DNA from 4 places in the Methylobacterium sp. TK26 genome. Region 3 is predicted to be linked to each of the others. Evidence: riboswitches for the same ligand, from Rfam matches in the RefSeq annotation. Region 3 holds a riboswitch; each other region holds the start of a gene.

Region 1 (7,581 bases), 2.1 Mb from region 3:
AAGGTCCAGGACGGCCACATCGTGATGCCCGAGTTGCCGGGCATCGGCTTCGAGGGCAAGTCCGACCTGATCAAGGTCATGCGCGAACTCGCAGAGTAAGCGGATCCGACCGGGCGGCATCCCCAACGACCGCCCGGTCCCGTTCCCTGATCCATGCGTCGATGTTCATTCGTGAGATCGCACCGGCAGACGTCATTGACCGATGACGAGTGGGCCGTCCTGAGCGCTCTGACCGACGATTTCGTGAGTACGTCGGTCATCAAGATCCGGGCGGGTATCCCCAGCACCGAGCGGAACACCCGGGCTTTGAGTGCCTGCCTCGCGCTGGAGAGAAGGAGTTTGGTTGAGCGCGCCGGCTCCGGTCGGCGCTCGACGTTGCGCTGGCGTCGACGATCAAAAAGCCCTTAGCCGTTCAAGCCAACGTCTGGTTTCAATGGTAATCGGCTCAGGCGCAGATAGACCGAAATCAACCGTGAGCAGTTCTTTCGCACTCGGCCCACCCCAGTCTTGCAAGCCCCGCGTCGATGCTCCCCAAAAGCGGTCATGAGTTAGCCGTCCGGCGACTTCGCTTCGGGATGGAAAGCTAAGTTCAAAGCTGATTGGACTGAACTCAAGGTCTATTATTTTGGCGATAATAATTCACGTATCATATTACCAGCTGGAATGCGGTTAGGTATCCTTAAGAAAATTGTCTGTTCTATCTTTTATGGTCTGTTGAGAATGAATACAAAAAGACAAAAGGCGGCGGCATACCGGCTATATCTACCGATAAGTCATATCATGCCTGCGGTGTCATACTCGCCAATTTTTGACGTCGCGATTAAATAAGAAATTTAATCAATAGCCTTTGGACTAATGATGGTTCGTGCTTTCCGCAATTGTCCGCTGCCGTCTTAAACCAAATGGGCAGCTATCCACCCCACCCGGCCGTTCATCCGTGTCCCTCGATCAGGCCGGACTTTGCAAAAGTCAAAATACCCGTTCACTTATTATAAAACGGCAAATCTAATATACCTCGTATTAGATTAAAATTCATATTTCATATTTATGAAAAATTTTTCAGGGGGATTAGAATTGTATTACATCAAAAAATTTGGAGGTTACAAATAACTAAATATTTTTACGAAGGCGACGAGGCGGCTGATAGATGCTAGCTGGAACGTTGAAACAATAGATGCGGCGAGACCGAGGCTGTTTTCTTCGACCCGGCCACAACACTCTCTCGCAGCAGTTCTCGTTTGCCTCTGATGAGTCCATCGCGCAAACGTGACGGCATCGCCGACATTGCGAACGACTATGTGGTTATTATGCCACAATCATTCCAACAATGTTACAATGTTGCATGCACCCGTTGACGACGATGGCGTTCATGGCGAGTATCGATCGGCCAAGGTTCTTCGGGTTTCGACCCGGAGCTAAGACGGGAATTCGGTGAGCTTCTTGAAGCAAAGCCGAAGCTGCCCCCGCAACTGTTAGCGGCGAGCGTTCGCCACCGATGACCACTGGTGCTTGCACTGGGAAGGTCCGGCGGGGGCTTTGACCCGTGAGCCAGGAGACCTGCCTTCGGCATGTTGACGTCTCTCGGGCGGGGTGCCCGACGGAGCGTGCCGTGTCGCCGTCTCGGAGGCGACGCGGCCCGTATTCCCGTCGCCCCCGCTCGGCAACAGCGAGTGTGTGGTGGCGACCTCTCAACGTCCGTCCCTGAGCGAACCCGGACGAATCACGCAGCGTTCGGCGCGGGCTTCGCGGGCCCGGCGTCGCAATCAGCGCCTCGCCTTCGCTGCGGTGCTCTCGACCGGCCTTCCCATCGAGGATGTGCGTGCGCAGGAAAGTGTGACGCTGGAGGAACTCTCGGTCGAGCAGGTCGGCGAGGGCACCGCCCGCACGACGGCGACCGGGCGCGGGACCATCGGCCTGATCGGCCCAACGCCGGGCTACGGAGCAGGTACGGCCGTCAGCGCGACGCGCACCGCCACCCCGCAGATCGACGTGCCGGTGGCCGTCTCCGTGGCACCGCGGGAGGCGATCACCGACATCGCCGCCACCCGCGTAGACCGGGTGTTCAATTATCTGCCCGGGGTCGCCCAGCAGAACAATTTCGGTGGTCTGTCGATCTTTAGTTACGCGATCCGCGGCGTGACCACCTCGGAGATCTACAAGAATGGTTTTCCCCTCAACCGCGGTACGCCGCCCCCGCCCGACGCGCAGAACATCGAGCGCATCGAGGTTCTGAAAGGCCCCGGCGCGGCCCTGTTCGGGCGCAGCGATCCCGGCGGCCTCGTTAATCTCATCACCAAGCAGCCCACCGCCGAGCGGTTCGTCGAGTTCGGCAACCAAGTCGATTCGTTCGGCCTGACCCGGGGCACCATCGATGCCGGCGGCGCCCTGAACGAGGATGGGACGGTCCTCTATCGCTTCAACCTCGCGGCGCAGGGGGCGGGCAGCTTCCGCGACTTCGTAGACAGCGACCGCCTGCTCGTGGCTCCGGTGGTGAGTTGGCAGGTGACGCCCGACACGCGCATCACGGTCGAGGCCGAGTTCGTGAAGAACCGCATCGTCTTCGACCGCGGCGTGATCGCGATCAACCGGCAGCTCGGATTCCTGCCGCTCTCGCGCTTCCTCGGTGAGCCCGGTCAAAGCACTGTCCAGAACAACAACTCGCTGCAGGTCCGCGTCGATCACCGCTTCGATGAGAACTGGCAGATGCGGCTCGCCGCCTACTTCAACACCGGCGATCTGGAGGGCGAATCAGCCGAGATCCGGGCCATCGCCGCCAACAACCGTACCGTCTCGCGCGACCGGAACATGCGCGACTACCGCTGGGACGTGGCGGTCGGTCAGGCCGACCTGATTGGGCGGTTCGACACCGGCGGCATCGGCCACACGCTCCTCCTCGGCATGGACCGGGAGAGCACCGACAGCCGCGTCCTCTATCTGCGCTCGAACTTCCGCACGAGCCCCTTATCCCTCGACATCTACTCGCCGGTCTACGGGCAGGCGCTGCCGCCGATCACCATTCCGCGCAATAACATCGAGCGCATCACCAATACCGGCCTCTACGCCCAGGACGAGATCGTCCTGAGCCCGGAATGGCGGGCTCTGGTCGGCGTGAGGCTCGACATCTTCGAGCAGTCCTTCCGGGAGCGCATCCCGCGCAGCCAAGTGGACCAGGCACACGTGGCGGCCTCGCCCCGGGCGGGCCTCGTCTACCGGCCGCTTCCCGAGCTCGCCTTCTTCACCAATGTCGGCACGAGCTTCCGGCCCAATATCGGGCCGGACGCCGCCGCCGTGACGCGCGGAACGGCGCTGCCGCCCGAGACCGGCCTCGGCTACGAGGTCGGCGCCAAGTCGGAGCTGTTCGGCGGCAACCTGCTCCTCACCGCCGCCGCCTTCCATGTGGAGCGGGAGAACGTGCTAACGCCCGATCCGGCGAATTCCGGGTTCTCGCTCGCGGCGGGCGCCGTGCGCAGCCAGGGCTTCGAGTTGACGGCCCAGGGGCAGATCACGCCGGAGCTGAAGCTGCTCGCCGGCTACGTCTACGCCGATGCGAGAGTGACCAAGGACAACGTGCTGCCCGTGGGCGCGCCCCTCGTCAACGTGCCCCGCCATTCCGGCAGCCTGCTCGCGGTCTACGAACCGGGGGGCGAGTGGCGCGGCTTCGGGATCGGCGGCGGCGTGCGGGGCGTCGGCGAGCGGGCGGGCGACGCGGCCGGAACCGGCTTCACCCTCCCGGGCTTCATCGCGGTCGATGCGCTGACCTATTACAAGTTCGGCAATGCCCGCGTCGCGCTCAACGTCGAGAACATCTTCGATACCGCGTATTACGAGAGCTCCCTGAACGTCTTCCGCGTCTATCCGGGCTCGCCCCGGCGGATCACCGGCTCCATCACGGTGCGCTTCTGATGGCGGCGGGGACGGACGAGCCCTTGCTGGCGTTGCGGGGCGTGACGAAGCGCTTCGGCACCAGGACCGCCCTCGACGGTCTCCACCTCACCTTGCGGGCGGGGGAGGTCTACGCCTTGCTCGGCCCCAACGGCGCGGGCAAGACGACCACGATCAACCTGATCCTCGGCTTCCTGAAGGCCGAGGCGGGGGACGTCCTCGTGGGCGGGATTGACGCTGCGGCGTCTCCCGTCGCCGCCCGCGCGCTGACGACCTACATCCCGGAACAGGTCGCCCTGTATCCGGGGCAGACCGGCGTAGAGAATCTCCGCTACTTCGCGACCCTTGCGGGCCTCGCCGTCGGCCGGGCGGAGGCCGAAGGCCATCTCGCCACGGCGGGCCTGCCGATGGAGGCGTGGTCGAGGCCCGCCTCCGGCTACTCGAAGGGGATGCGCCAGAAGGTCGGCATCGCCATCGCCCTGGCGCGGAAGACCCGGCTGCTGTTGCTCGACGAGCCGACCTGGCCTCGATCCGTCGGCCTCCGCCGCCTTCTCCGGCACGGTGCGGGATGCGGCGGCGCGAGGCACGGCGGTGCTGATGGCGACGCACGACCTCTACCGGGTGCGCGAGATGGCGGATCGCGTCGGCGTGCTGTCGCAGGGGCGCATCGCCGAGGAGATCGACCCGAAGGCGCTCGATCACCTCGCGCTCGAACGGCTCTACAACGCGCAACTTTCCGGAGCGACACCGTGAGCCGCGTCGGCGCGGAACGACGGTGCTGCACGTCACACGCCGCCCCCCGATGCCGATCCACGACGACCAGATCCGGCTGGGCTCCCACGGCTATGGGCGCGACACCGAGCGGGAGGGGCGGCGCGAAAGGGCGCTGCCGAGGGAGGGGACCCGTGCTGTCGCGGCCTGAACACCTCCATCACTTTCCGACCCTGACCGGGATCCGGCCTCCCCGCGCGGCGGTCGCCTTCGGCTGGATCATCGGCATCGGGACCATCCTCGCAATCCTGGCCCTGCTGTACGTGCCCTGGGTGCAAACCTCGGCCGGGACCGGGCGCGTCATCGCGCCGAACCCTGCCGATCGGGTCCAGACGGTCACGGCCCTGGTTCAGGGGCGGGTGGAGCACTGGTACGTCGAGGATGGCCAGCAGGTCCGCGCCGGGGATCCCATCGCCCGTCTCGTCGACAACGATCCGTTCCTGCTCAAGCGTCTCGCCGCCGAGCGGGAGCAGATCGAGGCCGAGATCGCGGCCGCCGATCAGGCGGTGAAGGTGGCGGAGAGTCAGGTCAGCCAGACGCGCGAGGCCGCCGAGAAGGGCTTCGTGACCCGGCGCAACTTCGAGGCCGCCCAGATCCGCGTGGCGGAGCAGCGCGCGAAACTGGCCGAGGCCAAGGCCAAGCTCAGCCGCCTCGACGTGACCGTGAACCGCCAATCGGCGCAGCTCGTGCGGGCTCCGAGGGGCGGCCGCATCCTGCACATCGACGCCGCCGCCGCCGGTACGCTGGTGAACGCAGGCGACACCCTGGCCACCCTCGCCCCGCACGCTCCGGAACGCGTCGTCGAACTGATGGTCGACGGACGGGACGTCGCTCTGATCCGGGTCGGCCAGAGCGTGCGCCTCGCCTTCGAGGGCTGGCCGGCGATCCAGTTCAGCGGCTGGCCCTCGGTGGCCCACGGCATGTTCGACGGGCGGGTGCGAGCCGTCGACCCATCGGCCCAGCCGACCGGCCTCTTTCGCGTGCTGGTCGAGCAGGATTCCGGCCAGACCAAATGGCCGGACGTCGACTATATCCCGCTCGGCGCCAAGGCGCGGGGCTGGATCCGAATGGAGACCGTCCCGCTCGGTTACGAGTTGTGGCGCGTGCTGAACAACTTCCCTCTGGAGTTTTCGAAGACGCCTCGAATGTCGAACTGAGCAATCGAAGCGATAGATGTCGTCGCCGTCTGGGCTGAGATAAACAGTCCTTCGTGGAGTTGGTGCTCGGCGACGCGAGGGAAAATCCCACGGGCGCGTGTTTTTTCCGGTGCGGCGGGGGTTAATTTTTCCTTACTTACGCGCGTCGCCGTGCATGATGCCAGGAACGGCCACCGTTCACGAGGCCGGGCACAATCGAACCGAAGCTCCACGTTCGGGATGCGTTCGATGGGCAATCGATCAGGGGCCACTTCGCACACGACGTCACGCCCGCGCATTCCCGTGCCGGGCCCGGCCCTCTCGCGGGGCCGGACCTCGAACGTCCGTGCGACGCTGCCCCCGCTGCCCTCGTAGCAATCTCCGAAGGTCGAGCCGGCACGCCGGGCTTCGACGCCTGTCCCAAGGTTTTTCCCCTTTCGCCGGGGCGCCCAAGCGGCGCGCCCCGCCCCCCTGCCATGGGCAATGGAGACGATCATGTCCGTCACGTTCACGGTCGACGCCAACGACCTCCGCCACATCCTCGATCAGATCCGGATCGCGGAGGAGTTCACGGCCCCTGGCAATACGCGCACCCTGCAGGAGATCATCGGTCCCGACGCGGCGCTGCAGCCGTTCGGCCTGCGCGCGGTGGACGGCAGCAACAACAACCTCCTGCCGGGTCAAAGTCTTCTCGGGGCGGCGGACCAGCCGTTCCCCCGGCTCCTGTCAGCGCAGTACACCACGGGCACCGGCTCGTTCGGCAACCTGACAAACAACGACTATTCCACGTCCGGCACAATCATCGACACCAGCATCCGGACGGCCAGCAATCTCATCTCGGACATGAGCCCGCACAACCCGGCGGCCGTCGCCGCCTGGTTCGCGAACCCGATCGCGCAGACGGTCTATGCCGATGCCCATGGCGGCGCGGCGCCGCCCGCAGGCTACATCCCGACTGCCGCCGAGCTGACCTTCATCCCGAACCAGTCGCCGGATATCGGCCTCTCGCCGCCGTTCAACGGCTGGATGACCCTGTTCGGGCAGTTCTTCGACCACGGCCTCGACCTCGTCACCAAGGGCGGCAACGGCTCCGTCATCGTGCCCCTGATGCCCGACGACCCGCTGATCGCCGGTGCCGACGGCACCTTCGGCACGGCGGACGATCTGCCCGAGGCCCAGCGCTTCATGACGCTGACCCGCGCCACCACGGTGGTCGGCCCCGGCGCCGACGGCGTCGTCGGCACGGCGGACGACACCCGCGAGGCGGTCAACACCACGACGCCGTGGATCGACCAGAACCAGACCTACACCTCGCATCCCTCGCACCAGGTCTTCCTGCGCGAGTACGTCCGCCTCGACACGACCCCGGACGACGGCATCGTCAATCCGGTCACGCTCGCGACCGGCCACCTGCTGAACGGCGGCGCGGACGGCAGGGCCATCGCCAACTGGGCCGAGGTGAAGGCGCAGGCCAAGGCGATGCTCGGCATCGAGCTGGTCGACGCGGACATCCACAACGTCCCCGTCCTGATGACCGACCCCTACGGCCGGTTCATCCCCGGCCCGAACGGCTACGCGCAGATGCTGATGCAGCCGGACGGGACCCACGCAACCATCTGGTTCAAGGAGGGGACCGCCGCGGGCATTCTCACCACCGGCGCCGTCATGACCGGCCACGCCTTCCTCGACGACATCGCCAACACCGCCGATCCCTTGGTGAGGGGGCAGCTCGTTGCGGCGGATGGCGATTCTGACATCGGCAACGCCATCCCCGTCGGAGCCGACGGCCGGC
Region 2 (7,581 bases), 1.9 Mb from region 3:
GGCACGAAGCGTCCGTCGAGGGCCGCGAGCAGGCCGGCGCGCTCGCCCGCCGCGCAGGCGCGGACGGGCTCGGGCGCGTCGTCCGGGGCGCGGCCGAAGATGTGCAGCCCATCCCGGAACGAGGTTTCGCCGAGGTCGCAGAGATGGGCGTCGAGGGCGGTCAGGGCCTCCTCCATCGGGGCGCCCTCCGGGATGCCCGCGCCGGCCAGCAGGCCATGGCCCTCGGCTTCTTCCAGGATGGCGGCGGCCAGCAGCTTCGCCCGGCGTGGGTCGAGCACCGTGGCGGCGGAATATTCCTCCACCAGCTCGCGCAGGCGGGCCGTCTCCGGCGGCAGGCCGGCGCGGGCGACGGTCGGGGTCAGGTGGCCGAGCGCGATGCCGCCGAGGCGCCGCTTCACCGGAGCCGCCTCGCCGGGATCGTCCACGACGAAGGGATACACCACCGGCAGCGCCCCGACGCAGAGGGAGGGCCAGCACAGCGGCGAGAGCGCCACGGCCTTGCCCGGCAGCCATTCGGTGGTGCCGTGGGTGCCGAGTTGGACCAGGGCGTCGAAGTGGCGGCGCAGGCCGAGATGGAAGGCGAGGTAGGCGTGCGTCGGCACCCGGTCGGGGTCGTGGTAGCCGGCCTTGCGGTCGGCATCGCGGCCCCTGTCGGGCTGGAGGAACAGGGCGCAGGTCTCCCCGACCCGGCGGAAGCGGAACGCCCCCTCGCGGCAGAGGGGATCGGCCTCCGGGGCGCCCCAACTCTCGGAGAGGGCGGTGCGGGCGTCCTCCGGCAGCGCGGCGAGCCACGCGGCATACTCGGCGAGGGGGACCGCGAAGGTCGCTTCGCCCTCGGTCAGCGCCGACATCGGGTCATCGGGCAGCGGCGCGGCGGGATAGCCCGCCCCCGCGAGGTCGGCGAAGAGGGCGCGGGCGCTTTCCGGCGTGTCGAGCCCCACGGCGAAACCGGCCCGTCCGCCGCGTGCGGGATAGTCCGACATGACGACGGCCACCCGCCGTTCGGCCGGGGGCAGGGCGGCAAGGCGCAGCCAGCCGCGTGCCCGCTCCGCGAGGGCCGCGATGCCCTCCGCATGCGGCACGAGCCGGCGCTCGGAGAAGCCTTCGGCCTCGGGAGCCTCCTCCTTGAACGCGATGGGGAAGCCCGACAGCCGCCCGTCGAATTCCGGCAGGGCGATCTGCATGGCGAGATCGGAGGCGCCGAGCCCCCGCGACGAGACCTCCCAGGCCGTGCGGGGTGAGCCGACCGTGAGGGCCTGCAATACGGGGCATCCCGCCCGGTCGAGGATGAAGCCGGCATCGTCCCGCGCCGAGAAGGCGGTGGCCGCGATCACGATGTCGGGCCGTCGCGCGGCGAGCGCGGCCTCGACGGCGGCGACCGCCTCCGGGTCCTTCAGGCTCGACACGGCGAGGACCATGACGCCGATCCCGCGCTCACCCAGCGCCAGGGCCAGCGTGTCGAAGGGCGCCGTATCCCCGCCGAGCACCGCCGAGCGGTACACGAGGAGGAGGGCGAGGGGTTCGCCCGCCATCGGCACCACGCTCCGCCCCGCCGCCAGGGCCAGATCCAGCGTCACCGGCCCGCAGCCGGCGCAGGAGGGGAAGCCTCGCGGCAGGGGCTGCGGCGGGGGCACCGGGCCGCCACCGTCGAGATGGGTCGCGAGGCGGTGGAACAGGCGGCGCAGATTCTCGGGGCCGCCGGCACGGAAGTAGCCGTCGAGGTCGTCGGCCAAGGCGGCGTCGGTGCTGAAGGCGGCGAGGCGCGGGTCGGGCCGGTCGTCCCCCGGGAGGACGGCGAGCACCACGCCATGCGCCCGCGCAGCCTCGGCACAGCGCTCGACGCCGTAGCGCCAGTAATCGAGCCCGCCGAGGCAGCGGATCACCACCGCGCGGGCGCGGGCGACGACCTTCTCCACGTAGAGATCGACGGAGAGCGGATGCCGCAGCTTGGCGAGCTTGGCCAGCCGCAGCGAGGGCAGGTCCGGCGCGGCGGCATGCGCGCGTGCGAGTCCGGCGAGGTCGCTGTCCGTAAAGGACAGGATCACGAGGTCGCCCGGCTCCTGGCCGAGATCGATCGCCGCCTCGCCCTCGTCGAGGGAGACCGTATCGACGCGCAGGAGGTGCATCGCGCCTCCTCGGCTTATCCCGCCAGGGCGCTGGCGACGGCGTTCTGGTCGAAGCCCTTCAGGCCGATCACCACGAGGCGCCCGTCACGGGCCTCGCCCGCGCGCCAGGGCCGGTCGAAATGGTGCGACACCCGGCGACCCACGCCCTGCACCACGAGGCGCATCGGCTTGCCCTCGACTTCCACGAAGCCCTTGATGCGCAGCACGCCCTCGGTCTCGGCCGCCTTCTCGACGCGGGCGGCGAGGTCGCCCGCCGTCACGGCGGCGCGGACGGGCAGCGCCACGGTCTCGAAGTCGTCGTGGTCGTGGTCCTCGCCCTCGCCGTGGTGCGAGGGGCGGTTGGCGAGGTCGTCCTCGGCCGCCGCGCCGAGGCCGAGCAGCACGCGCGGGTCGATCACGCCGTTGGCGGTCTCCACCACCTTCACGGCGCGGGGCAGGTGGCCCTGCACCTCGGCCCGGACCTTGGCGAGGCCCTCGGCATCCATCAGGTCGGTCTTGTTGAGCACCACGAGGTCGGCGCAGAGGAGTTGGTCCTCGAACACCTCTTCCAGCGGGTTGTCGTGATCGACGGAGGTGTCGGCCGCGCGCTGGGCGGCGAGCGCCTCCGGGTCCTCGGCGAAGGCGCCGGTCGCGACCGCAGGGCCGTCCACCACCGCCACCACGCCATCGACGGTCACGCGCGAGCGGATCGCCGGCCACTGGAACGCCTGGACGAGGGGCTTCGGCAAAGCGAGGCCGGAGGTCTCGATCAGGATGTGCTCCGGCGGCTCGGCGCGGGAGAGCAGGGTTTCGAGGGCCGGCACGAAATCGTCCGCGACGGTGCAGCAGATGCAGCCGTTCGGAAGCTCCACGATGGAATCCTCCGTGCAGCCCTCGATGCCGCAGGCGGCGAGGAACGAGCGGTCGAAGCCGACATCGCCGAACTCGTTGACGAGGATCGCGAGCTTGCGGCCCTTCGCGTTCTCCACGACGTGGCGGACGAGGGTCGTCTTGCCGGCGCCGAGGAAGCCGGTGACGATCGTGCAGGGGATCTTCGCGACGATGGTCATTCGGCGGCCTCAGGCAACGGGGGAAACGGCGGGATGCGGGCGATCACGCCCGAGCGGAATTCCTTCGGGCGCTCCCGCCAGGGGACGATCCCGTCCGGGGTGCCGGCATAGGCCCTGAGGCCATCGAGGATGGTGGTCGCGGCGGCCTCCGCGTCGAGGTCGCCGTAGATGTAGGTCCAGCGGTTGGGCGACGCCACGGCCACCGTGCAGGGCCGCTTGCAGACCGAGAGGCATTCCACCGGCTCGACGCGCAGGCCCTCGGCCCGTCGCGCCAACTCGGCATGGAGGCGTGCCCCGGCGCGGGGTCCCTCCGGGTCGTCGCCCTCGCGCTTGCAGGTGGTGCAGACGTAAAGGGTCGTGACGGGCTCAGGCATGACGGCGCCTCGCCGGGCCGACATTCTGCCACGCCCAGCCGAAGCCGAGGCCGATCATGGCCCAGAACACCGCGCCGATGGCGAGCGAGCGCGCGGCGAACTGCGCCGCGAGGGCGGCCGGCAGTTCCGATGCGCCGTCGGGCGGTGGCGGCGCTCCGGCGATGTGGGGCCCGGCGATCAGCACGAGCCCGCCCAGGATGGCGATGAACGACCGGCGCACGCCGATGAGGTAGAGGCCCATCGCCGTCGCGGCGGCGGTCATCACCCACCACGCCTGCCGGGCCAGAAGCGGCGCCGCCTCCTGCCCCGGCAATTCCGGCGGCAGGCCGAGGGAGGGCGCCAGGGAGACGCTGGCAAAGCCGGCCAGCGCGAAGGCGAGGCCGGTCTGCAGCGTCGGCTCGCGGCCACACGCGATCAGCACCGCGCCGAGCATCAGGGCGTAGCCCACGCCGCCGACGAGGGTCGCGAGGCCGGTGAAGGCCATGCGCTGGAAGCCGGGGGCGGGCTGCCATTCCGGTGCGGCATCGGGCGCCGCGTGGTCGTGGCCCGCATGGGCGAGCACGATCGGCAGGGCAGGGGGCAGGGCCTGTGCCGCGCGGCTGGGCTCCCGCTGCTCGTACTTCTCCGCCTCGATGATGAGGGGAGAGGTCAAGGCGAGTTGCAGCCCCGTGGCGACGACAGCCGCGAGGAAGCCGGCGGCCAGCGCCGCCGACAGAAGGCGAAGGATCATTCCTGGCGCGTTCGCGTCAGTGGCAGGGGAAGTTCTGGGCGTGCCGGAAATCGTGCGCCGCGTTGTGGAGCGCGATGGCCGGCGAGAAGCCCGCCATGAACACGAGGCCGAGGCCGAGGAACGCCGCCAGCGCGGCCGCCATCAGGCGCTCGTTGGCGCGGGTGGCGACGGGGGCAAAGGACGAGGACTGCGTCGTGGTCGTCATCTGGGCTCTCCAGCCGCCCCACCGGCGGCGTTGTGAAAAGTCGGGATGACGGCAGGTCTCCTGGCTCGCGGCTCGGCGCGCCCACCGCCTTCCCGGATCGCTCCGGTGGCTGCTGGCAGGCGCTCGCCGCTTACAGTTGCGGGGGCAGCCGCGGGGTCGGGCAGGCCCTCACCGCGTTCCCTTTTCACCCCTCTCGGGGCACCGTCATCCGCCCTGTGTAGACGGAGTCCGTGCCCGGCACAACGGCGACGACAACCCGATCAACCGGGCACGACCACGCAATGCCGGGCCGAACGCGCCGGCAGCGTCAGGCGCAGGGTGCCGCCGGAGACGGGCTCGGCCGCGCCCAGGGCGGCCATCTCGGGATGGCGGGCATCGAAGCCGTACTGCGTGAGGCGCGAGGCCGGCAGCGGTCGCTCGAAGGCGATCTCCACCGGCCGCGTCTCGGCCGCGCGGTTGATCGCCACGAGATGCAGTCTCGCCCCGTCCGTGCCGGCCCGGACGGTGAGGCCATCGGGCCGCGCGGCCTCGACGGGCAGGGCGTTGTCGGGGAAGCGGCCGCCTCGGCCGTCGTAGTTGCGATAGAGCCGGAAGGCCGTCCCGAGCCAGCCGGCGAGGGACCCCCAATGGGCGGTGAGCAGCATCTCGGGCCGGGCGAACCGCGCGAGGGCGTCGGCGAGGGCGAGGCCGGAGGCGAGTTGGCCCGCGCCGCCGTAATTGTACTCCGTCACGGCGGTGCGCGTGCCGGGGAAGTTCGCCGCCGTCAGCCGTTCGAGGCTCGGCATCAACGGCAGGGCGAGGCCGCCCTCGTTCGACACGGGCAGCGCCTGCGAGACCCAGCTCGCCTCGCGAAAGCCCGGCTCGGTAAGGGAGCGCGGCGCATCGAGCAGCGGCCCGGCCAGGGCCGGATCCTCCGTGCGGAACAGGGTGCCCCGCTCGCTGAACGGATACCAATGCACGTCGAGGGCATCGAGCAGGCGCTTGCCCTCGCGCTCCGAGGCGAGGCGGAAGGCGTCGAGATACGCGGCCAGGAAGCTGCCGTGCTGCCGGAAGGCGTTCCAATCGGGGGCGTTCTGCAGGCTCACCATCCCCGTGGTGCCCCAACTCGCCGGGCCGATCACCCAGGCGTCGGGATCGATGGCCTTGATCGCCCGCGCCGCCTTGATCGACCGGGCCAGCAGATCCGCGATCCGCACCGGCTGACGCACGATGCGCGGGTGCTGTGTCGCCCAGAGGCCGGGCTCGTTGTCGAGGATGTAGCCGCGAATGCCCGTGGCGCCGGAGGCGGGGCCGTAGCGGGCGACGAGCCGCGCCAGGAGGTGTGGGATGTCCGCGACGCGTGGGTCCACGGGCGCGGAGGCGTCGCGCCGTCCCTCCCACGAGACCGGCACGAAGCGCGGGGAGGGGGCCGCTCGGTCGGCCGGGACGGGGCCGTCCTTGTCGGCGGCGACGTAACCCGCGAGCGGCAGGGTGACGATGCTGCGCGCGCCCATCGCCAGCGAGGCGCCGTGCATCGCCGCAATCACCGCGCCGGGCACGCCGCGCTCGGCGGGGGGCAGGCCGAGGCTCTGGCTCAGGAAATCGCCGTTCGCCTGCTGCCAGTCCTTGCCGGCGTTGCAGGCATTGTTGGTCCAGTTGTAGCTCGTGGCGAAGTTGCCGCCGAACCGGCGCAGGGTGACGCCGGCCGCCCGGTCGAGCTCCGCCGAGCGTGGGCCGCCGTCGAGGGTGCCGATCTCACCCGAGCCGTAGATCAGCGGGCTCACCGGCACCGGGTCGGCACCGTTGCGGACTCGCACGCCCAGCGGCTCGCCCGCACGGGAGGGGCCCGCCCAGATCGTCGCCCCGGCGCCCGCGAGCAGCGCCCGGCGGCTCGGCCTCACGAGACGAGCCCGGACCCGTAGAGCGATCCCCGGAAGCGGGTCATCCAGAACACCTTGCCGAGGCCGCCGCAGGCCGCGATCCGGTGGTGGCGCGCGGCGGGCGGGTTGATCGGCTTCAGAAGCAGCGACAGTACCCCGGAGATGATGGTCTGCGCGACGCCGACCAGCATCCACCGCGCTACCTCCAGGCGGCGGCGGGGGGAGGCCATCTCATGTACGAAGGTGCGGATCTGGCCACTGAGGAAGCGGCGGCGGCGGACATAGGCCCAGTCGAGACGGCGCGGGGGCACCCATTCCGTCACCTCGGCGGCGGCCGCCCAGCCGAAGCGCCGCCCCTCGTGGACGAGGCGCTGCAGGAACAGGCTGTCCTCACCGCCGATGCTGTTCAGCCGTTCCTCGAACGGGCCACCGGGGATCGCGCAGACGGAGGCCGCGAAAAGGGAGTTGTTGGTGCCGAGATAGGCGGCGCGGTGGGTGACGTCTCCCCCGTCCTCGGCGGTGACGCCCCGCGCGAAATAGGCCGCGAAGGGTCCGATCTCGCGGTCGTCGTCGGCCCGCGCGCTCACGGGGCCGAACACCGCATCGTAGGCGCCCCGGCGGGCGACGGCGAGGAGCGCCGCCAGCCAATGCGGCCCGCCGGTCTCGTCGTCGTCGATGAAGGCGATCCACTCGCCCCGCGCCGCCGCCACGCCGGCATTGCGCGCCGTGGCGATGCCGGGTTGGGGCACGGAGACGTAGCGCACCGGCATGGGCGCGCCCTCGGCGAGGCGCTCGATGAGGGTGCGGGCATTGCCGTCGGAGGAGTTGTCCACGACGACGATCTCGGCCCCCGTGTCCGGCGGCAGGCGCTGCGCGAGGATGCATCCCAGGGCGCGCTCGAGCGCCTTATGACGATTCAGGGTGGGGATGACCACGCTGACCGCGACCGGCTCGGTTCCGGGCATACCGTCTCCGATGCTCCCTGAGAAGTTCATTAATAGATAACCGGCGAGTTATAATTTGTACGCCGTTGCGACTTATTCCAGCCGGAAGTAAAGTCGGCATCTGATATCGTGAGATCAATACCGCATTTGCGCGTTAATTTCTCCGACAATGGTAAACGAAATGCTGTAGACGGCGCCGGGCGGACAAGAATCGCGTTCGTCGGCTGCGGCTATGTCGCCGATATGTACCGGCAGTGCCTCGATCTGCATGCGGACGGGCTCGATCTGATCGGC
Region 3 (7,581 bases):
CCTCGGCATCGTCGAGCGCCGCGCCGAGGCCGGCGATGGCCGCGTGGTTCGGGTGCGCCTGACCGAGGTCGGCCTCGTCAAGGCCCAGGCCATCGAGGCGATCCAGGAAGAGGTCGAGGCGGAACTCCTCGACCATCTCGACAAGGGCGACCGCCGCCGCCTGCGCAAGCTGCTGCGCAAGGCCGCGAAGGGCCTCGCCGAGGCGGCGGGTGCCGCCGGTCAGGCGACGGAGATCGACGCCGAAATCGAGGGTGAGGACGAGGCCGACGCCCTGGCGCCGTAGGCGCCCCACACCGGCCGGCCTGTTGCAACTGAGTAACGTTTCTCCACCATTTCCGTCACGGCTCCGAAGCGGCCTTGCGGGGCCATACGGTGGCGCGGCATTGAAACGTTATAACAAGTTGTGAGTCTCTATGTCGTCGCCGCGCCACTCCGTCGTGCCTGCCCTCGCCTGCGCCGCGCTCCTCGGCGCCGGGCCCGCCCTGGGTCAGAGCGCCGTCACCCTGGATCAGATCAGCGTCACCAGCCCGACGCCGGTCCAGCCGAGCCGTGCCGCCGTCGCGGCGGACGCGAACGTCCCTGTCGGCATCCTGCCGGTGGCGACGGACACGTTCTCCCCGGTCACGGTCGTCACGCAGCAGCAGATCGCGCGGGACCAGCCCCGCACCCTCGGCGACGCGCTGTTCGACCGGCCGGGCATTTCCGGCACGACCTACGCCCCCGGCGCCGCCTCTCGCCCCATCATCCGGGGCCTCGACAACGCGCGGGTGCGCATCCAGGAAAACGGCATCGTCAATGGCGGCGTGTCGGACCTCGGCGAGGATCACGCCGTGCCGGTGAACCCGCTGGTGTCCGACCGGATCGAGGTGATCCGGGGCCCGGCCACCCTGCGCTACGGATCGGGTGCCATCGGCGGCGTCGTCTCGGCCGACAACAATCGGGTGCCGACCTTCATCCCGGCGAACGGCGTCCAGGGGCAGGTGACGAGCGGCTACTCGACGGTCGACAACGGGCGGCTCGGCGCCGCGACGGTCGATGCGGGCGGCGACGGCATCGCCGTCCACGCGGACGGGTTCAAGACCGCCGCCGACAATTACGCCATCCCCGGCGGGATCCAGCGCAATTCCTACAACGAATCGCAGGGCGGGGCCTTCGGCATCTCCGCCATCGGCGACCGCGGATTCGCCGGCATCTCGTTCAGCCATTACGATGCGATCTACGCCATCCCCGGCGGCGTCGCGGAGCAGGACCGCACCCGCCTGACCCCGAACCAGGACCGCGTCCTCAGCCGGGGCGAGTATCGCCCGCTGGACGGGCCCATCGAGGTCATCCGCTATTGGGCGGGCTATTCGGTCTACAAGCACAACGAAGTCGGGATCGGGGAGGACGGGATCGACGGGATCCAGGCCACCTTCAAGAATCGCGAGGCCGAGGCGCGGCTCGAATTCCAGCACGTTCCGGTCTTCACCGAGATCGGCAAGCTGACGGGCGCGCTGGGCTTCCAATCCGACCGGCGGGTGATCAACACCGCCCTCGAATCCTTCCTGCCGAAGACCGAATCCCGCGCCAACGCGGTGTACCTGTTCGAGGAACTGGAATTGCGGCCCGGCACGCGGCTGCAGGCGGCGGGCCGCTACGAGGTGGACCGCATCTCCGGCACGGCGGCGCAGTTCCCGGACAACTTCCTTCCCGTGGACGGGCAGGACCCGCTCCAATACGCCCGCACCCGCCGCTTCGCGCCGAAGAGCATCAGCCTCGGCGCCCTGCAGGACCTGCCCTTCGATTTCGTGGCGAGCCTAACCGGCTCCTATGTCGAGCGCGGCCCGAGCGGCTACGAATTGTTCTCGCAGGGGCCGCACGACGCCACGGCGACGTTCGAGATCGGCAACCCGAACCTGAAGCGCGAGCGCGCCCGCACCATCGAGGCGAGCATCCGCCGGGCGGTCGGCCCGCTGCGCCTCGATGCCACCGGCTACTACACGCGCTACACGGGCTTCATCTACCGCAACTATACGGGGCTGTTCTGCGACGACGACTTCGCGTCCTGCGGCACCGGCACCGAGAATCGCCAGATCGTCTACCAGCAGCAGAACGCGACGTTCTACGGCGCCGAGATCATCGGCCAATACGACATCCTGCCGATCGGCGACGGGTTCGCGGGTGTGGAAGCGCAGTTCGATGCCGTGCGCGCGCAATTCGATGACGGCACCAACGTGCCGCGCATTCCGCCCTACCGCGTCGGCGGCGGCGTCTATGTGCGGGCTGATGGGTGGTTCGCGCGGGTGAACCTGCTCCACGCCTTCGACCAGCGCCGCATCGCCCCGTTCGAGACGCCGACCGCCGGCTACGACGACCTGCGCGCAGAGGTGAGCTACACGGCCCCCCTCGATCCGAAGGTCTACGGCGCGACCTCCGTCACCCTCGGCCTGCAGGGGCGCAATCTCCTCGACGCGGATATCCGCAACGCGGCCTCGTTCAAGAAGGACGAGATCCTGTTGCCCGGCCGGAACGTGCGCCTGTTCCTCACCGCGCGGTTCTGACGAGCCGCCGCCAGCCGGCGACGAGGCCCGTCGCCGCGATGCCCATCGCGAGGAGGTTGAGCCCCCATTGCGCGGCCTCCCGGCCGGTGGGGCGCAGGGTCAGGCCCGGCAGGTCGAGGCGGTGCGGCGCGTCGAAGAGCCAGCGGTTCACCCGGCCCGAGCGGTCGAGCCGGTTCAGCAGCGCGCCGTCGCGCGGATCGATGTGGAGCCACGTCCCGGCGGGGTCGTCGTAGATCAGGCGGAGGACCGGCAGGGGCCGCGGGTCGCCGTGGGGATACCAATAGGCGTCGTAGGCCGTGATCCGCTCGGCCGAGACGAGCCTGCCGCCGGGCACGGATGCGGCGGCAGTGAGGGTGGTGTCGTCCAGGCCGGCGGCGATTCCATCGCGCACCACGAACCACCGCCCGCCGATCGCCGTGAAGCGCAGGGCCTTCGCCTCCGGCCCTCGCCGGAGGTCGTCGGGCGACAGGCCGATGCTACCGGGTTCGCCGGCATAGGCCACCCGAATCTCGTCGGGCACGGACAGCGAGGAGAACCAGCGGTTCGGGTTCATGGAGAGCCAGCCGCTCACGATGAACCCGGCGAGCCCGATTCCGCCGACGAGGCCGAAGGTGTGGTGCCAGAGGGCGAGGCCGCGATAGGGGCTCACCGCCCCGCCGCGATAGCGCCGCCGCAGGCGCATCCGCCAGACCCCGATGACGAGGCCGGTCAGCGCCGTGACGCTCGCGACGCCGGAGAGCCACAGCACCGCCTGCCGCCATGCCTCCGGCCGCGCGCGCAGGGGCGTGAGGTAGACCCAGTGAATTACGGCCCCGACCCAGTTCCAGCCGCGCTGCCAGCGTGTGGTGACGAGGGCGATTTCGCCGGTCGGCTCGGAGACATAGGTTTCGGTGCCCGCCGCATCGCCGGAGGCCACCTTCAGGAAGGGCCGCAGGGGATCGTAGCGCGCCGTGACCGTCCACTGGTCGCGCGACACCCGCTCGACCGCTCCGCCGCCCGCCGTGCGCGCGGCCTCGTTCGGGCCGATGGGCCCGAGCCGCTCGCCCGTCTCGGCCGAGACCGTGACGCGCCCTCCATCGGGTGCAGCGAGGCGATAGACCGGTTGGTCGCCGCGCATGTCCAGCCGGATTTCCGTCGCCCTCACCAGAGCGAGGGCGGCGTCGGGACCGACCTTCACCCGGTCCCAGTCGAGGGGCGTGAGGCGGGCGAGCCGTTCCGCCTCGTCGAGGCGCGGGAACGGCACGTAGAGCATCACCAGCCCCGAGCCGATCCACAGGGCGAAGAGCAGGGCCGTGCCGATCCCGAGCCAGCGATGGCCCAGGATCAGCCAGCGCTTGCCCCGCTTGCCGACGGCCTTCACCAGCTCACCGTGTAGGCGACCTCGACGGAGCGCGGGCGTCCGAGCAGCCAGTTGGTGCCGACGCCGTTCACCGCGTTCCCGCTGATCGCGTAGACCTTGTCGAACAGGTTGTAGACCCGCAGCGACAGGCGCGACTCCGCCGTGACCTGCCGGTCGAGGACGAGGTTCACGAGGTTGTAGCCGGGGCGCCGGGCGGTGTTGCCGAAGTCGCTGAAGACCTCGCCCACGTTCTGAAGGCCCACGCGCACGGCCCAGTCGCGGGTCGGCTCCCAGGTGAGCCACAGGTTCGCCACCCGCTCCGGCACGTCGATGGGCTGCCGCCCGGCATAGGAGACGGCCGCGCCGTTCACGATCTGGTCGAAGCTGTCGTATTGCGCGTGCAGGAGGGCGAGGTTGCCGTCGAGCCGCCAGCCCGGCGTGAACCGCCAGCCCAGCGCCAGTTCGACGCCCTGCGAGGATTGGCTCCCCACCTGCACGCCGACCGCCGACGATCCGGGCAGGCGCGAGATCAGGTTGTCCTTCACGATGCGGTAGCCGGCGAGCGTCCATTCCAGGGCGCCGTCGAAGGCCAGCCCCTTGGCGCCGACCTCGATCTGGTCACCGGTCGCGAGCTTGAAGCCGGCGAGCGATTGCGACAGCGTGATGAGGCTCCCGACCGGATCGGTGGCGTAGCTGTATTGCGCGTAGAGGGCGCTGTCGGGCGTCGGGTTGTAGACGAGGCCGAACCGGTAGCCGAGCGCCTGGAAGCTGCGTTCGAATTGCGCGCCGGTCTGGAGGTCCTGCCGCTGCAGCGTCGGCAGGTCGAGGCGCGCGCCCGTGAGGAAGGACAGCTTGTCGGTGAGGACCAGCCTGTCCTCGGCGAAGAACGATGCCTGATTGGTCTGCGTGGCATAGGCCGGGATCGCCCGGCCATTCTGCGGGAACAGGCCGGGATCGTAGCCGACGAGGGGTACGCTCGTGCTCTGGTCGAAATAGAAGTTGTTCGTGTGCCGGAAGTCGATGTGGTTCACATCGAAGCCCACGGAGACGTCGTTCGGCCGACCGAACAGCGCGCCCCGGAACGTGGCGTCCAGGCGATTCCCGACCTGCTCCTGATTGTGGTAGATTTCCAAATAGTCGGAGCGGTCCACGAGGCCGGTGCCCCGGTTGAACGCGTATTGCTCCACGTCCAGCCAATGGCGACGGCTCGTGAGCCTGTAGGCCGTGTTGCGGATGGTGATGTCGGCGGTGGGCGACCATTCGGCCTTCAGCGCGGTCCAGTTGTCCGCCCAGGTGATCTTCGGGTCGCGGACGTTATAGTTGTTGAACCGGATCAGGTCCGGGATCCGCCCCTCGACCAGCGGGGTGCCCCAGTAGCGCATCGGCTCCTGATAGCCGAGGTCGTGCGAGAGGGTGATGGCGAGGTCGGGGCTCGGCCGGAACAGCAGCGCCGCCGATACCGCGAGGTTGCGGAAGTCGCCCGCCTGATTGAGCCAGCCATCCGCCCGGTTGCCGCTGACGTTCAAACGGTAGGCGAAGGTGTCGCCGTATTCGGCCTGCGCGATGCCGCCGCCCGAATCGAGGGCGAGGCGCGCGATCCCGTCCGAGCCAACCACCGCCCGCGCGGTGTTGATGGGCACGAAGGTCGGCTTTTTCGGTACGACGTTGATGATGCCACCGATGGCCCCATCCCCAAAGAGCACGGAGGACGGGCCGCGCAGCACCTCGATGCGCTCGACGTTCCACGTATCGAACGGGAACGTCACGGTGCCGGCGCCGACATAGAAGCGCGTGCCGTCGTAGAGCTGCTGGATCGAGTTTGGCCCGGCGAAGCCCCGGCTCGTGAAGGCGCCGTTGCCGTTGCCGGGCGAGGCGATGGTGGTGATACCGGTGGCGTCCTGCGTCACGGCGTCGGCGATCGTGTCCTGCCCGCGCAGGCGCGCCGTCTCGCCGGAGACGATGTCGACGCTGGCCGGCGTTTCGAGCGGCGTCAGGCCGAGGCGGCTCGCCGTGCGGTCGGGCGTGCGCAGGTTGAGACCGGTGGGCGAGGCGCGGGTGAGGCTGACGCCCCCCTCCCCCTCCACGGAAAGCTGATCGAGGGTCACGGCCTCCTGCGCGGAGGCAGGCGCGACGACGACGAGAGGGGCGACGACGGCGAAGAGGCGGCGTCTCGAACGGAAAACGAACATCGGTGAACGGACTCCGGCGCGGCGGATGCCGGCCTTGCCCCAGATGCAATGTAACAACATTACATGTCCAGGCCCGCGAACGAGTTCAGGCGGAACCGTTGCGGATGGACGGGATGCGGGCATGGCGGACGCGGGCGCGCTGCTGTGGCACGTCACCGCGAACGAGGCCTCGGCAGCCCCACTCAGGGCGCTGCTTCGACACCCGCCAGGACACCCCGCCCGGCGCGTTTCGCGTGTGACCACTGCTGACGGCAGGTCTCCTGGCTCACGGGTCGTCGCCGTCCCACCGTCTTCCCGGGCGAACTGGCCCAGTGACGTGAATGGTGGAAAAGCTCGCCGCTTACAGTTGCGGGGGCAGCCGCGGCTTCGGGTTGCCCCACACCGCGTTCCCTTTTGATCCCCGAAAGGGGAACCGTCACGGCCACGCTAGGCGACGCACTCCCCCCGCGTCAACGCTCGCGCGGGGGCTTTCCCGGGCGAAGACTTTGCCGGGTGCGCCGCGCGATGCTATGCGGCGGGCATTCCAGGAAGATCATGACCACACGACCTCCCCGCCGCGGCGGCCCTTCCGGCGGCAATGGCCGCCCCGATGGACGGCCAGGCCGCAAGCCGCCCTATGGTGCCGACCGCGCCCGCACCGGCCCGCGCACCAGCGCCCGCGATGCCGCCGAGCGCGCCGCCCGCGCCCGCGGCGACGATGCGGGCGAGCGCGCGCCGTGGATCCCCACGGCCGCGCCCGAGCCGCGTCAGGCGGCGAAGCCGAAGCCCAAGGCGGCTCCCGTGGCCCCTCCCCCGCCCCCCGGCCCGACCAAGCGCGAGCAGCGGGCCGAGGCCTCGGCGACCCTCGCCTCCGGCGTGCAGACGCTGACGGTGGAGACGGACGAGGCGGGGATGCGGATCGACCGCTTCCTCACGGCGCGGTTTCCGCAGCTTCCCTTCACCCGCGTGCAGAGCATCGTCCGCAAGGGCGAGCTGCGGGTCGATGGCAAGCGCGCCAAGCCGAACGACCGGCTGGAACCGGGCATGAGCGTGCGCGTGCCGCCGCTCCGCCTCGACCAGCCGAACGACCGCCCGCGCAACGCCGCCCGCGATTCGGACGACGCCACCTTCCTGCGGAACCTCATCCTGTACGAGGATGCGGAGATGATGGTGCTGAACAAGCCCTTCGGCCTCGCCGTGCAGGGGGGCTCGGGCACCGTCCGCCACGTCGATGGCCTCCTCGAATCGCTGATCGGGCCGGATGGGCAGAAGCCCCGCCTCGTCCACCGGCTCGACAAGGATACGGCGGGCTGCCTCATCATCGCGAAGACGCGGCTTGCCGCCTCGACGCTCGCCAAGAGCTTCCGCTCTCGCAACGCCCGCAAGATCTACTGGGCGCTCTGCGCCGGGGTTCCGCGCGTCAAGCAGGGCCGGGTCTCGACCTATCTCGCGAAGGACGAGCCTACCGATGCCGACGCGCGGATGCGCATCGCCAAGCACGGCGAGGAGGGCGCCACCCACGCGCTCACCTACT
Region 4 (7,581 bases), 1.1 Mb from region 3:
CGACGCTGGCGGCGGGCGCCCTGTTCCTCCTCGCGGAGATCCTCCAGCGCGGGCGCGACCCGGCCGAGGCCGCCGCGCCGGTCTTCGCCGACGAGTACCGCGACCCGTTCGACGACGAGGATTCCGTCGAGGTCGGCAGCGTCATCCCGGCGGGCGTCGCGATCCTCGGCGTCGGCTTCCTGCTCTGCACGCTGATGCTGGCGGGGATCCCGCCGCTCGCGGGCTTCGTCGGCAAGCTCGCGATCTTCGTGGGCGCCGCCGGCGCGCCCTCCCCCGCCGGCTGGTGGCTGATCGCCGCCCTCACCCTGTCGAGCCTGTTCACGCTGATGCCGCTGGTGCGGCTCGGCATCCTGAACATCTGGGTGCGCGACGCGGACAAGCCGCCGACGCTCGCCCGCTCCGAGGTCGCGGCGCTGGCCGGCCTGCTCGCGACCTGCCTCGCCCTCTCCGTCTGGGGCGGGCCGGCGCTCGCCTATGCCGACGCGACGGTGGGCTGGCTGACGCAGCCGCAGGATTACGTCCGCGCCGTCCTGGGAGGACCCGCCCCGTGAGGCTCCTGCCCCATCCCTGGCTGTCCGCCGGCCTCGCCCTCGCGTGGCTCCTCCTCAACACCCCGGTGACGCCCGGCAGCCTGCTGCTGGCGCTGGCCGTGGGCCTGATCGTCCCGGCGGTGATGAACGCCCTCCAGGCCCGGCCCGTGCGGGTGAAGGCCCCCGGCGCCCTCCTCCGGCTGGCGGGGATCGTGCTCGTGGACATGGTCCGCTCGAACATCGACGTCGCGCGGATCATCCTCGGGCGGTCATCCGGCGCGCGGCGGACGGGGTTCGTGGCGATCCCCCTCGACCTGCGCGAGCCCTTCGCCCTGTCGCTCCTGTCGGTCATCCTCACGGCGACGCCGGGCACCCTCTGGGTGCAGTACGATTCCGATACCGGGCGGCTGCTGATGCACGTCCTCGACTTCACGGACGGCGAGGCATGGATCCGCCGGGTGAAGGACCGCTACGAACGTCCCCTGATGGAGATCTTCGCATGAGCGCCGCGACCATCCTCGATTGGGGGCTCGGCCTCGCCCAGGCGATGCTGGTGCTCGCCATGGCCATCGCCGCGTGGCGGATGCTGCGCGGCCCCCGCGCGCAGGACCGGGTGCTCGGCCTCGACACCTTCTACCTCAACGGGATGCTGGCGATCGTGGTGCACGGGATGCGCACCGGCAGCGGCCTGTATTTCGAGGCGGCCTTCATCGTCGGGATGCTCGGCTTCACCGCCTCGGTGGCGCTGGCCAAGTTCCTGATGCAGGGCGAGGTGGTGCAGTGACCGGCGCCGGCCTGCCCGCCTGGGCCGCCCTCGTCGTCGTCGGTCTCGCCCTGGCGGGCGCCGCCTTCTCGCTCACCGGCGCCATCGGCCTGATCCGGCTCAAGACCTTCTACGAGCGGGTCCACGCGCCGACGCTGGGCGCGACCCTCGGCATGGCGCTGATCCTGTGCAGCTCGATGCTACTCCTGTCCCTGATCGAGGGGCGCCTCGTCCTGCGCGACCTGCTGATCGGCGTGTTCCTCACGGTCACGACGCCGGTCACGCTGCTGCTCCTCGCCCGCGCCGCCGCCCACCGCGACCGGCACGAGGGGCGGCCGGGCGCGCCGCCGAAATCCTGAATGCCCTCAGCACCTGTCGCAGATGCTCTCCAGCACGGTGTCGAGCCGCTTCTGCCGCTCGGTGCGCGATCCGGGATCGACCTCCGGCGCCGCCGCGCGGCCCGGCGGGACGGTCTGCCCCACGGAGGAGCGGTAGGGCGCGTTGGCGGTGGTCTCCGGCCCGCCGCCGGTCCCCGTATAGTTGGCCGCCCCGGCGCCGCCGGGCAGGGCGAGGGTGCCCGCCACGAAAATCCCGGCTACGATACGGATTAAATGTTGTCCGGTCATGAGTATGCCCCCTCCTGACGACTTGAGACGAACGCGATGATGGTCAAACGACAGTGTTATGGGGCTGTTCCCGGCCCGCCGTGCTCCGCCGCACATGTCATCGGGGCGCCGATACTGCGGAGGGGGCCTGCCTTCACCAGTCACGGCTCCCGCCTCATCGCGACCGGGAAAGCACAGTGCCCCGGGAAATGGCGGCGACCGCGTTGACGCCGCCGGCCGCCTCTCCGTAAGCTCGGCTTTGACGGTTCCCCTCGGGGATCAAAAGGGAACGCGGTGCGGGGCGACCCGAATCCGCGGCTGCCCCCGCAACTGTGAGCGGCGAGCCCGGCACCACCACGTCACTGGATGAGTCTCATCCGGGAAGACGGTGCAGGGGCGGCGACCCGCGAGCCAGGAGACCTGCCGTCAGTCGTGGTCACACGCGAAACGCGTCGGGCGGGGTGTCCTGGCGGGTGTCGAAGCGCCGGGCCGTGGGGCCGGGCGCGGAGAGTCCTTCGCGGTGACGTGCCACTGCCGCCCCTGAGGCTCCCGTGATCCGTCCCACACGCCATGCGTTGCGTGCCGCCCTCGCCCTGTCCGGCCTCGCCGCCCTCCCCGCGCCGGCCGCCGCGCTGGAGGCGACCCTCGACGAGATCTCCGTCAGCGCCGAGCCGGCTGCGCCCGCCGCGAGCGCTGCGAGCGCCGGCTATGTCGGCGGCACCACCGGCATCGGCGGCCCGCTCCTCACCGTGGATTCCGCCAGCGCCGGCCTCGTCTCGGGCGCCGCGATCAACAGCCGGCCGGTGACGCGCCCCGGCGAGGTGCTGGAGGCGGTGCCGGGCCTGATCGTCACGCAGCATTCCGGCGAGGGCAAAGCCAACCAGTTCTTCCTGCGCGGCTTCAACCTCGACCACGGCACCGACATCGCCCTGTTCCTCGACGGCATGCCGCTCAACATGCGCACCCATGCCCACGGCCAGGGCTACGCCGACATCAACTTCCTGATTCCCGAGCTCGTCGGGGCGGTGGAATTCCACAAGGGGCCGTATTTCGTCCGCGACGGCGATTTCGCCTCCGCCGGATCGGTGCGGATCGACTATCTCGACAGCACCCCCAAAAACCTCGCGCTCACCTCGATCGGGAGCTTCGGCTACAAGCGGGCCCTGTCCATCGCCTCGGCGCCGCTGGCCGAGGGCCGCCTCCTCATGGCGGCGGACGCGCAGCTCTACGACGGGCCCTGGGCGGTGCCGGATGCGCTGCGCAAGATCAGCACGGTCGCCCGCTACAGCCAGGGCACGGCGCTGGACGGGTTCTCCGTCACCGGCATGGCCTATGCCGCCCGCTGGACCGCCACCAACCAGATCCCCGAACGCGCCGTCGTCTCCGGCCAGCTCGACCGTTACGGCACGCTCAACCCCACCGATGGCGGCGACACCTCGCGGTTCTCCCTCTCCGGCCGGTTCAGCGCGACGGACGACACGGGCGTGACGCGGGCCTCGGCCTACCTGGTCCGCTCGCAGCTCAACCTGTTCAACGATTTCACCTATTTCCTGAACGACCCGGTCAATGGCGACCAGTTCCACCAGCTCGACCAGCGCATCATCAGCGGCGGCGAGGCGCTGCACATCTTCCAGGGCGACCTGTTCGGGCTGCCGATGGAGAACGAGGTCGGGATCCAGACCCGCACGGATTCGATCCGCGTCGGCTTGTTCAACACGACGAACCGGCAGTTCCGCTCCGGCATCCTCGACGACCGGGTGCTGGAGACGAGCGGGGCGTTCTACTTCGACAACCGCGTGCGCTGGACCGACTGGCTGCGCACCAGCCTCGGCTTCCGTGCGGACGGCTATTACGCCAGCGTCGTCTCGGACACGCCGGCCAATTCGGGCAAGGCGCGGGACGCGGTTCTGAACCCGAAGCTCGGCCTCGTGCTCGGGCCATGGTGCGACACCGAACTGTACCTCAATTACGGCGGCGGCTTCCATTCGAACGACGTGCGCGGCGTGACCGCCACCGTCGATCCGACGAGTTCGCTGTTCGCCACCACCCGCTCGCCCTTCCTCGTGCCCTCGACGGGCTACGAGATCGGCCTGCGCAACCGCTCCATCGCGGGCCTGGAGACGAGCCTTGCCCTGTTCCGGCTCGATTTCGCCTCCGAGAACCTGTTCCAGGGCGACACCGGCACGACGGAGCCGAGCCGCCCGACCCGCCGCTTCGGCGTCGAATGGACGAACCGCTACGCAGTGACGCCCTGGCTCTCGCTGGAGGGCGACCTGACGATCACCAATGCCCGGTTCTCGGATGTCGATCCGGTGGGCAACCGGGTGCCGGAGGCGCCGACCACCATCGCCTCGGCGGGCATCACCTTCGGCGAGCCGCTGGGCTGGTTCGGGTCGCTCCGCTTCCGCTATTTCGGGCCGCGCCCGCTGATCGAGGACAATGCGATCCGCTCGCGCCCGACGGCGCTCCTCAACGGAAGGGTCGGCTACAATTTCGAGAACGGGGTCAGCGTCTCGCTCGATGTGCTGAACCTGACGAACAGCCGGTCCGACCAGGTCACCTACGCCTACGTCTCGCGCCTGCCCGGCGAGCCGACCGAGGGGCTGATCGACCGGGTGTTCCACCCCGTGGAGCCGACCGCCGTGCGCCTGACCATCGCCGGTCGGTTCTGACCGGGCGCCCTACGGCTTGGGCGCCTGGGCCGGCGGTGCCGACTGGTCGGTCTGCGGCTCCATCTTGGTCGTGTCGGCCTTGGTGGGGGTGTTGTTCTGCGCCTTCTTGTCGTCGCAAGCCACGAGGCCGCAGGCGAGCAGGGCGACGAGCGCGAGGGGCTTCAGGGCGTTCATGGCGTCCTTCCGGATCGGGCGGGGGCGTGAGGAACGCAGGCCGGATCGCCGCCGTTCCCGGCGCTCATGTCCGCCGCCCTTGCGGGATCTGTGGCTGCGCGTTGCCGATTCAGGGGCCGGCGGGCTGCTAGCCATCCCGGCCGAGAACCTCGGCGGCATAGCGGGACCGGGCGGCGGCGTCCGGCTGTCCGCCGTCGCGGGCGCACCATAGGGCGAACGCGTCCGGCTCGATCGGAACGCGGACGACCTCGACGCCGCTGCGCTGGACCTCCCGCTCCATCTGCTCGGTCGCGATCCGCCACGTCTCATAGGCCGGCGGGAGCCGCGCGCCGTCGAGGAGGCTCGCACGCAGCGCGTCGTAATTCTCCGGGGCGTACCACGGCAGGCCGATACGGCGGGGGCGGGTCATCGGGACTCCGGGCGGAGGGCCTTAACAAGGGCGGTTCCGGCGCTGCCGCCGGCATGTGCCGGCAGCAGCAAGAATCCGGCCCTCGTGCATCGATCGAGACGAAGGCGTCAGCCGTGTCTGAGAAAAACCGATGCAATAACAAGAAGATAGGTCAGAGACGCATCAACGGAGTGAGTGCGTCACTGCCCTAGCGCCGCTGCATCTCCCGCCGCTCCTCACGGCGCTCCATCCGCTCGTCCCGGCGATCCCGCTCCGGATCGACGCCGAGGACGCCGCCGACCGTGCCGGTCGCGGCCCCGACCGCTCCGCCGACGACGCCGCCGATCGGCCCCGCCGCGCGGTTGCCGTCTTCCGCCCCGCGCTGGGCGCCGGGAATGGTGCCCTGGGCCTCCGCCGTCGCGGCGAGCGCGAAGGGCGACAGGATCAGGGCGGATGCGATCAGGATGCGTTTCATGGTGGTGTCCTTCCAGGCTCGATGAGGCGTCGCACGGCTCCGAAGCCGAGCGCCTCCGTCTCAGGCCAACGTCCGAAGGCCGGGAAGGTCACACGGGCCAGGGCCTGACCTCACGCAGAGCCCTCGGCGCGATCCTCCAGGGCCTCCCCTCGGACGGCCGCATCATAGCCGGCCAACCACCGTGCATGCGCCTCCGTGCCCTCCGCATAGGGGCAGGATTGGCGGGCGATGTGCTTGCCGGGCGCGTAGAAGCCTAGGGCATAGTGGTCCAGATTGTCGTCCGGCGGTTCGGTCATGGTTTTCTCCCAAGGATCGGCAAGACGAGAGCGTCGCGAGGCCGAGCGGTCAGAACAGGGCGACCAGGGCGACGCCGCCCACCATCAAGCACCCGCCGAGGATCCGCCAGAGGCTCGCGGGGTGGCGCTCGAAGCCGACCCAGCCGAAATTGTCGAGCAGGATCGACGTCACCACGCCGGCCGTCACGAGGAGGCCGAGGAACGGCGCCGCGCCGATCTGCCGGGCGACGACGAACTGCGCGAGGATGATGCATCCGCCGAGGATGCCGCCGAACCACGCCCACCACGGCATCGCGAGCGCCTGGGCCGAGGTCGGCCATGCGAGCTTTCCGGAGAGGAGGCCGACGAGGAGGATGCAGGTGGCCGTGCCGGCGACCACCACGAGGCCGGCGGTCAGGGACTCGTCCAATCCCTTTGAGAGCGCGCCGTTCTGTCCGGCTTGGACGGCGTTGGCGACGCCGGCCAGCAGCACGAAGCCGTAGAGGTACCACATGGCCGAGATCTCCTGTCCGATCTTCGACCAAGGCGCCGGAGCCCCCGGAAGTTCGTTCGCCGCGGTACGCCGCCGCCTATGGCTTGCCCGACCTCGCCTTGAGGGCGTCCCGTTCGAGGCGGGCCGCCTTGAGGCGGGCGGTGTTCTGGTCGGCGGCGCTGACGCTCGGCTCGACAGGCGCCTTCCCGCCGGGGCGGTCCTGCGTCTTCGCGAAGGCTGCCTCGGCCTGCATCCGCTCTTTGCTGTAGTTGTCGGCCATATCCCGTTCCTTGGAAGACCCGCTCGCGCTCGGAGCCCCGGGCCGAGGACGCTCAGTCCCCCGGCGTCCAATCGATGTTCGGCCGCTGCGCCAGGATCCGGTCGAAGTAGTTCGCCACGGCCTGCGCGCCGTCCGCATGCATCATGGCGACCGGATGAGCGAGGTAGGCGCGGGCCAGATCGAGGGGGATCTCGCCGGATTGGAGCGCGCTGAGCACGGCGTCGATGAAGGCATCGTTGGCGTCGTTGAAGTCGCTCGACAGCTTCTTTCGCTCGTTGAGTGCCTGGATCGGCATCGTGCGCGTCATCCTCTGAAGGCCATTCGGTCGGTCTGCCGGCGTCCGGCGCCCCGATGCCGCGTCAGGACCAGGCCTGCCATCGGCTCGCCGCCCCAAGTGTGGGGCGCGGCGGAGGGGATTGCAACGCGGCTGCGCGGCGTCCCGGGGCGCGTGTCGGATCGGCGCTCGTCGAGCACACAACTGCTGTGTGTGTCTGCACGGTATGGATAAATTTAAGATCCACCGTTCTACCATCGTCGAATTCAGAACCGCGCGCCTGCGCCGACGATCACAGAGCCTCAGCTTTGAAAATCAGCCGGCCGATCCGCGAGAGCGCCCCGATCCCGACCGAGCACGGATATTCCCGGACCCACCCCGCCGCCGCCTTGCCTGGAACGTCAGCGATGAGGGTGGCGTCATGAATATCCTGATCGCGGATGCGGACGAGGAAACGCGCCTGACACTTCTGGAGGCGATCGTCGCCGTTCTCCCGGACGCCTGTGTCCGGGAGGCGACCAACGGCTTCGAATTGCGACGGGCGATCGCCGAGGCCTCCCCGGACATCCTCTTCATCGAGACGATCCTGCCGGGCACGAATGCCGAGATGATCACCACATGGCGCGCGGGGGCCGGCGCCCACAGCGTGATC

What was found. A riboswitch is a leader RNA that binds a small molecule or an ion and turns the genes downstream of it on or off. The one in region 3 is predicted to bind cobalamin.
Region 1: another riboswitch for cobalamin. It lies ahead of ACXJ1Y_RS10590 (TonB-dependent siderophore receptor); the one in region 3 lies ahead of ACXJ1Y_RS00535 (TonB-dependent receptor).
Region 2: another riboswitch for cobalamin. It lies ahead of ACXJ1Y_RS13270 (CbtB domain-containing protein); the one in region 3 lies ahead of ACXJ1Y_RS00535 (TonB-dependent receptor).
Region 4: another riboswitch for cobalamin. It lies ahead of ACXJ1Y_RS05970 (TonB-dependent receptor); the one in region 3 lies ahead of ACXJ1Y_RS00535 (TonB-dependent receptor).

The regions. Positions count from the first base shown of each region.
Region 1 covers NZ_CM143965.1:2,197,421-2,205,001, forward strand. Annotated here, with positions in the region: gene ACXJ1Y_RS10585 (mandelate racemase/muconate lactonizing enzyme family protein) at 1-99, shown strand, start outside; cobalamin riboswitch at 1,374-1,580, shown strand; gene ACXJ1Y_RS10590 (TonB-dependent siderophore receptor) at 1,786-3,903, shown strand; partial or broken gene ACXJ1Y_RS10595 (ATP-binding cassette domain-containing protein) at 3,903-4,343, shown strand; gene ACXJ1Y_RS10600 (hypothetical protein) at 4,480-4,635, shown strand; gene ACXJ1Y_RS10605 (efflux RND transporter periplasmic adaptor subunit) at 4,788-5,810, shown strand; gene ACXJ1Y_RS10610 (peroxidase family protein) at 6,285-7,581, shown strand, end outside.
Region 2 covers NZ_CM143965.1:2,745,616-2,753,196, reverse strand. Annotated here, with positions in the region: gene cobN (cobaltochelatase subunit CobN) at 1-2,126, opposite strand, end outside; gene cobW (cobalamin biosynthesis protein CobW) at 2,141-3,175, opposite strand; gene ACXJ1Y_RS13280 (DUF1636 family protein) at 3,172-3,549, opposite strand; gene ACXJ1Y_RS13275 (CbtA family protein) at 3,542-4,279, opposite strand; gene ACXJ1Y_RS13270 (CbtB domain-containing protein) at 4,296-4,484, opposite strand; cobalamin riboswitch at 4,518-4,705, opposite strand; gene ACXJ1Y_RS13265 (glycoside hydrolase family 44 protein) at 4,745-6,364, opposite strand; gene ACXJ1Y_RS13260 (glycosyltransferase family 2 protein) at 6,361-7,308, opposite strand; gene ACXJ1Y_RS13255 (Gfo/Idh/MocA family protein) at 7,435-7,581, shown strand, end outside.
Region 3 covers NZ_CM143965.1:109,626-117,206, reverse strand. Annotated here, with positions in the region: gene ACXJ1Y_RS00550 (MarR family winged helix-turn-helix transcriptional regulator) at 1-283, shown strand, start outside; gene ACXJ1Y_RS00545 (TonB-dependent receptor) at 414-2,540, shown strand; gene ACXJ1Y_RS00540 (PepSY domain-containing protein) at 2,524-3,900, opposite strand; gene ACXJ1Y_RS00535 (TonB-dependent receptor) at 3,897-6,068, opposite strand; cobalamin riboswitch at 6,302-6,500, opposite strand; gene ACXJ1Y_RS00530 (RluA family pseudouridine synthase) at 6,603-7,581, shown strand, end outside.
Region 4 covers NZ_CM143965.1:1,201,423-1,209,003, reverse strand. Annotated here, with positions in the region: gene ACXJ1Y_RS05995 (monovalent cation/H+ antiporter subunit D) at 1-551, shown strand, start outside; gene ACXJ1Y_RS05990 (Na+/H+ antiporter subunit E) at 548-1,033, shown strand; gene ACXJ1Y_RS05985 (K+/H+ antiporter subunit F) at 1,030-1,314, shown strand; gene mnhG (monovalent cation/H(+) antiporter subunit G) at 1,311-1,652, shown strand; gene ACXJ1Y_RS05975 (hypothetical protein) at 1,659-1,877, opposite strand; cobalamin riboswitch at 2,145-2,340, shown strand; gene ACXJ1Y_RS05970 (TonB-dependent receptor) at 2,531-4,570, shown strand; gene ACXJ1Y_RS05965 (hypothetical protein) at 4,580-4,744, opposite strand; gene ACXJ1Y_RS05960 (hypothetical protein) at 4,872-5,153, opposite strand; gene ACXJ1Y_RS05955 (hypothetical protein) at 5,341-5,607, opposite strand; gene ACXJ1Y_RS05950 (ribosome modulation factor) at 5,718-5,903, opposite strand; gene ACXJ1Y_RS05945 (DMT family transporter) at 5,953-6,396, opposite strand; gene ACXJ1Y_RS05940 (hypothetical protein) at 6,473-6,655, opposite strand; gene ACXJ1Y_RS05935 (hypothetical protein) at 6,708-6,950, opposite strand; gene ACXJ1Y_RS05930 (response regulator) at 7,351-7,581, shown strand, end outside.